Linked DNA regions of Desulfovibrio desulfuricans. Each later gene encodes a partner of the first gene's protein in a complex. Links are inferred from orthologs where the notes say so. Each region holds a gene or a part of one and is shown on either strand. Other genes may lie near its edges. The genes, in order: prmC and prfA.

The links.
Region 2: the proteins of prmC (region 1) and prfA are in contact, whole or in part, in a crystal structure (PDB 2B3T), measured with the Escherichia coli proteins. The link is inferred for Desulfovibrio desulfuricans from one-to-one orthologs.

The regions. Positions count from the first base shown.
Region 1 is NZ_JANFYZ010000002.1:194,785-197,979, reverse strand. What follows is about bases 284-3,160. They hold prmC (peptide chain release factor N(5)-glutamine methyltransferase), read left to right. Parts: upstream 284-1,227; coding sequence 1,228-2,094; downstream 2,095-3,160. Other genes in these bases: tuf (elongation factor Tu), read left to right, coding at 2,829-3,160; lon (endopeptidase La), read left to right, coding at 284-1,222. Outside these bases: more of lon, read left to right, coding at 1-283; more of tuf, read left to right, coding at 3,161-3,195. UniProt on the Escherichia coli protein: Methylates the class 1 translation termination release factors RF1/PrfA and RF2/PrfB on the glutamine residue of the universally conserved GGQ motif, i.e. on 'Gln-235' in RF1 and on 'Gln-252' in RF2.
Region 2 is NZ_JANFYZ010000004.1:106,577-109,869, reverse strand. The notes cover bases 276-3,250. They hold prfA (peptide chain release factor 1), read left to right. Parts: upstream 276-1,215; coding sequence 1,216-2,286; downstream 2,287-3,250. Other genes in these bases: NE637_RS06300 (urease accessory protein UreF), read right to left, coding at 3,014-3,250; ureG (urease accessory protein UreG), read right to left, coding at 2,379-3,008; NE637_RS06315 (DUF1385 domain-containing protein), read left to right, coding at 276-1,083. Also shown: more of NE637_RS06315, read left to right, coding at 169-275; more of NE637_RS06300, read right to left, coding at 3,251-3,293. UniProt on the Escherichia coli protein: Peptide chain release factor 1 directs the termination of translation in response to the peptide chain termination codons UAG and UAA.

The DNA.
Region 1 (3,195 bases):
CACGCGCAACCCCGTTATCGTGCTGGACGAAGTGGACAAGCTGGGCGCGGATTTCAGGGGCGATCCCTCATCCGCCCTGCTGGAAGTGCTTGATCCGGAACAGAACTACACCTTCAGCGACCACTACCTGAACGTGCCCTTTGATCTTTCAAAGGTTATGTTCCTCTGCACGGCCAACCATCTGGAAACCATCCCGGCGGCCCTGCGCGACCGTATGGAAGTCATTTCCCTGCCCGGTTACACCTTGCAGGAAAAGGCCCAGATCGCCCGCAAGCATCTGCTGCCCAAGAAGGTGGAAGACAATGGCCTTGCCCCAAAGGATGTGGAACTGACGGAAGAAGCCCTGGAAAAGATCATCCGCGAATACACGCGCGAGGCCGGGCTGCGCAACCTTGAGCGCGAGCTTTCCTCCATCTGCCGCAAACTGGCCCGCCGTAAGGCCGAGGGCAAAAAGCCGCCCTTTATGGTTGACGTGGCCGATGTGGAAAAACTGTTGGGCGCGCCCCGCTTTATTGAAGACGAAAAGGAAAAGAAGCTCATGCCCGGCATGGCTCTGGGCCTGGCCTGGACGCCCGCTGGCGGCGAAGTGCTGACTGTTGAAGCCACTGTCATGAAGGGCAAGGGAGGCCTCACCCTCACCGGGCAACTTGGTGATGTGATGAAGGAAAGCGCCCAGGCTGCCTTGAGCTACATCCGCAGCCGTGCGGACGACCTTGGCGTGGACCCCGGTTTTGTGTCGCAATACGACCTGCACGTGCACGTGCCTGCGGGCGCAACGCCCAAGGACGGCCCCTCGGCGGGCGTTACGCTGACCACGGCCCTCATCTCCGCCCTGAGCGGACGGCGTGTGCGCGCAGACCTGTGCATGACCGGCGAGATCACCCTGCAAGGCCGGGTGCTGCCTGTGGGCGGCATCAAGGAAAAAATTCTGGCGGGCGTGGCGCGCGGTCTCAAGCACGTGGTCATTCCGCACCAGAACGTCAAAGATCTTGAGGATGTGCCCAAGGAACTGCTCAAGCGCATCACCGTGCACCCTGTGCACCATTATGACGAACTGCTGCCCATCGTGTTTGAAACCAAGGGTGGGCGCGGCAGTTCCGCAACGGGCAAGGGCGGCAAAAGCAAGGTGGAAGAATCCACGGGTGTAGCAGCCAAGGGCACGGCAACAGCCAAAACCGCTGGCGCCAGAAAGCCCAAGCGGCCCGCGGAAGCCGGAGCCTGACATTCGTGCGCCTCAAGCAATATATAGATGAAGCGACAGAACAACTGACAAAGGCGGGGGTGGACAGCCCCCGCCTTTGCGCAGAAGTGCTGGCGCGCGAAACGCTCAAGGGGGATCCTTCAGGATCCGCCCGCCTTTTTTGCATTCTGGAGGCGGGGCGGGAGCTGACGGCCATAGAAGAGAATAATTTTCTAGCGCTGGTGGCCTGCCGGGCCACGGGGCAACCTCTGGCCCAGATCATCGGGCGCAAGGAATTTTATGGCCGCGACTTTACGGTTACGCCGCACACCCTTATTCCCAGACCGGAAACAGAACTCATTGTAGACAATGCTCTGGAGCTGCTGCCGGAAGAACACCTCAGCTTTGCAGACCTGGGCACCGGCACAGGCTGCATCGGCATCACCCTGGCGGCGGAGCGCCCCTGCTGGAGCGGTATTCTGCTGGATATCTGCCCCAATGCCATTGCCGTTGCCGCGCAGAATGCGGTGCGGCATAGTGTAGATGGCAGAATTGCGGCGCTGCGCGCAGACATGCGTACTCCGCCGCTCAAACCGGAATCGCTGCGTCTGCTTGTGAGCAACCCTCCATATATAGCTGATGCCGAGCGGCACATGGTTATGGATGAAGTGTTGCACAACGAGCCGCACAGCGCCCTGTTCTCTGAAAACAACGGCCTGCTCCACCTTAAAGCAGCCGTGGATGCAGCCGCGCTTGCATTGCAAAATGGCGGTTGGGTTTTGCTGGAGCACGGCGCAAACCAAGCGGAGGCCGTGCGCGAAATGCTGGCTGCCACGGGAATTTTCAAAAAAATTGAAAATAAACGGGACATTGCCCAACTTAACCGTTGCACATTGGCGAGGAAAGGGCTATAAGGCCAAATCGTTTCCGCGCAAAGGCGCGAAAAACGGTAAAAAGCAGCACGGCTCACTATAATTTGAAAAAATTTGAGCCAAAGCGAAATTTTTGCTTGCAAAGCAGAATGAAAATCGCTAATAAGCTGTGTTGCCGCTGGCGTAGCTCAACTGGCAGAGCAGCTGATTTGTAATCAGCAGGTTGCGGGTTCGAGTCCCATCGCCAGCTCCACAAGAAGCTGAACGAAGATCGGACTTTCCGACTTTTCGGCAAGAGTGGAGGGGTTCCCGAGTGGCCAAAGGGAACAGACTGTAAATCTGTCGTCGTAAGACTTCGGTGGTTCAAATCCACCCCCCTCCACCACCACTTTTCCGTCGCCAAATACTGGACGGTTGGTGGCTGGTTTGAATAAACTGCCTTGGCTGTAGGAGACAGGACGCCTGTCGGGGAACTACGGTAGCGTGCGGGAATAGCTCAACGGCTAGAGCATCAGCCTTCCAAGCTGAGGGTTGCGGGTTCGAATCCCGTTTCCCGCTCCAAAATCCTGCCTGATTCCGCCTCCCCCTCAGTCACCTTGTCCGCCAATGCACGTTCCCTGGTGTCCAGGGACTGAATGCGGATAGCGGGCCGCCCAACGGAACTTCCCACTACCGCAGCCGTTACGCGAGGAGCAGGCGTTACAGCTCTACGAATTCAAAACGAATTTAGTAACGCAGGTAAAACGCAAACATTTTTTTCTCCAGGGAGACGTACAATGGGCAAGGAAAAATTTGAACGCAAAAAGCCCCATGTAAACATCGGCACCATCGGCCACATCGACCATGGCAAGACCACCCTCACCGCCGCCATCACCAAGATCGCCGGCCTGAAGGGCTCGGGCAAGTTCATTTCGTATGACGAAATCGACAAGGCCCCCGAAGAAAAGGAACGCGGCATCACCATTTCCACCGCACACGTGGAATACGAAACCGCTACCCGTCACTACGCCCACGTTGACTGCCCCGGCCACGCCGACTACATCAAGAACATGATCACCGGCGCTGCCCAGATGGACGGCGGTATCATCGTTGTGGCCGCCACTGACGGTCCCATGCCCCAGACCCGTGAGCACATCCTGCTTG
Region 2 (3,293 bases), on another replicon or contig:
CTTGGGTCGGGCCTTTACCGGGACTCCAGCACTGGCATGACGCCCGAAAGTTCGCGGCGGGCAGGCTCGCAGCAAATCGCCCCGCGCGCAAAGCGCGCGAGCGGTGTGTTGCAGCTTGCCCTCGCTCTTTTGAATGCGGAATGCGCCCCGGTAGGCGGGCAGGCCGTCATGGAAGGCGTGATGATGCGTCACGGTGATGTCTACGGACTGGCTGTTCGCCAGACCGACGGCGTCATTCGTGCCATGCGCTGCCCGTGGTTTTCGCTTACCCGCAGCCCCTGGCTCAAAAAGCCCTTTGTACGGGGCTTTCCTGTGCTGCTGGAGACCCTGGTCAACGGCATCAAGGCGCTCAACCGCTCGGTTGAAGCTGTGGCCCAGAGCGAGCAGGAGGAAATCTCCGGCTGGCATCTGGTGCTTACGCTGATTCTGGCCCTGCTGATGGCAGTAGGCCTTTTTGTGGTTGTGCCGCACCTGCTCTCGCTGGTGATGCTTTGGGCGCGCCTTGGCGGCGATGTGGAAGGGCTTTCGTTCCACCTCTGGGACGGCTTTTTCAAGTGCTGCATCTTCATGGGGTATATCAAGGCAATTTCATATGTGCCTGATATCCGCCGTGTTTTTCAGTATCACGGGGCAGAACACAAAACCATCCACGCCTATGAGGCGGGGGGCGATGTGGACGCAGCCGCTGCCATGGGTAAAAGCCGTCTGCATCCGCGCTGCGGAACCACGTTTTTGCTGTTTGTCATCAGCATTTCCATATTGCTGCATGCGGTGCTGGTTCCCCTGATGTTGAGCATTTACACGCCGCAGGGCGAAGTGGCCAAGCACGCACTCACCATTGGAGTCAAGCTGCTGTTGATGGTGCCTATAAGCGCGCTGGCCTATGAGCTTATACGCTACGCCGCCAAGCTGCCCGAAGGGCTGTCGGCAACTGTGCTGCGCGCCCCGGGGCTGGCCCTCCAGCGGCTCACCACCTACGAGCCTGACGAAAGCCAGCTTGAAGTGGCCGTGGTGGCCCTGCGTGAAGCCCTTGGCCCGGATGACGGCGCGAGGGTGCGCACCGTAGCCTACACCACGGAATAGCGCTTATTGCCGTCTTTTTCTGCCGCCTTTGCGGCAGATGCTGTACATGGGCCTGTTGCCTGACATGCTGCTTGCGGCATGGCTGCGCGCCCGATTTTCGTTTTTTCCGCCCACAGCGTGTTGGAGACACCTATGTTCGCCAAATTGGAAGGTCTGGAAAAGAAATTCATGGAGCTGGAGCATTCCCTGGCTGAGCCGGACGTGTTCAACGATCAGGAACACTACCGCAAGCTCACCAAGGCCCATGCCGATCTGCGCGACATTGTGGGGATGTACCGCCGTCACAAGGCGCTGTTGCAGGAACAGGCCGAAAACAAGCTGCTGCTGCGCGATGAAGACCCGGAAATGCGCGAGCTTGCCCAGGAAGACCTGCGCCGCATTGAAACGGAACTGCCCGAGGTGGAGCAGGAGCTCAAGCTCATGCTGCTGCCCAAGGATCCGCTGGACGAAAAGAACACCATTCTTGAAATCCGCGCCGGTACTGGCGGCGAAGAAGCGGCCCTGTTTGCCGCTGACCTGTTCCGCATGTATTCGCGCTATGCCGAAGTAAAGGGCTGGAAGGTGGAACTCATGAGCGAATCGCCCTCTGAATCGGGCGGCCTCAAGGAAGTTATCTGCCTTATCAGCGGCAACAAGGTGTACAGCCGCCTCAAGTTCGAGGCGGGCACCCACCGCGTGCAGCGTGTGCCCGCCACGGAAGCCCAGGGCCGCATCCACACCTCTGCCGCCACCGTGGCCGTTATGCCCGAAGCGGAAGAAGTGGACGTGGAAATCCGCCCGGAAGACCTGCGCATCGACATTTACCGGGCCTCCGGCGCTGGCGGCCAGCACGTCAACAAAACGGAATCGGCTGTGCGCATCACGCACTTGCCCACCAATACCGTTGTGACCTGTCAGGATGAACGTTCGCAGCACAAAAACAAGGCCCGCGCCATGAAGGTGCTTGCCTCGCGCATCCTGGCCGCCGAGCGTGAACGCTATAATTCGGAAATTTCCGCCGACCGCAAGTCGCAGGTGGGTTCCGGCGACCGTTCCGAACGCATCCGCACCTACAATTTCCCGCAGGGGCGTTGCACGGATCACCGCATCAACCTGACCTTGTATTCTCTGGACCGCATCATGGAAGGCGAAATCGATCCTCTGATTGAAGCCCTGAGCACTGTGGCGCAGGCCGATGCGCTCAAGGCGCAGGCTTCTGATTAATCGCCTGCCTGTAATATGGATACTAAAAACGCCCGCAATCGCGGGCGTTTTTTGCGTCTGCGTGGCGGGCATCCACGCGGCAGGCAATGCACTTATACTGACTGGTCGGGCAGCCGCAGCATGCCCTCGCGGATGATAAAGGCGATCACGGCTTCAATGCCTGCGCCGGAAAGCATCTCTGTGAGCACATAGGGGCGTTCGCCGCGCATGCGCCGGGTGTCGCGCTCCATCACGTCCAGCGAGGCATGCACCATGGGCGCGAGGTCAACCTTGTTGATGATGAGCAGGTCGGACTTGGTGATGCCGGGGCCGCCCTTGCGCGGGATTTTGTCCCCGCCGCTCACATCGATGACATAGATGGTGAGGTCTGCCAGTTCCGGGCTGAACGTGGCGGAGAGGTTGTCTCCGCCGCTTTCCACCAGCACCAGCTCAAGGCCGGGATGGCGGGCCTGAAGCTCTTCAATTGCCTGAATGTTCATGGAGGCGTCTTCGCGGATGGCAGTGTGCGGGCAGCCGCCCGTTTCAACGCCGATGATGCGGTCGGCCTCAAGGGCGTTGTGACGCAGCAGAAATTCCGCATCCTCGCGGGTATAAATGTCGTTGGTGACGACAGCCATGTTGTAGTGCTTGCGAAGGCGCATGCACAGGTGGCGCAAGAGGGCCGTTTTGCCGGAACCCACTGGGCCACCAACGCCCACTCGCAGGCAGGGTCTATTGGTCATGACGTTCAACTCCTGAAAAGTCGGGTGTATTGTCGTTCGTGTCCGGCGCTGCACAGGGCAAGGCCGGGGAGGCTGGAGCCGATGTCGTCATCGGGCAGGGCCGCTGCCTGCGCCACCAGTTGCGGCACGGCAGGCATGAACTCCAGCAACAGTTTTTGTGCGGCGGTCTGGCCCAGAGGTACCGTTTTGCAGGCCACGGCCACCTGATTTTGCAGCCAGCTCCACACATAGGCGCAGGCCGCATCCATCCCGGCGCGCTGTTGCGCGGCAGGGTCGCTAAAAGGC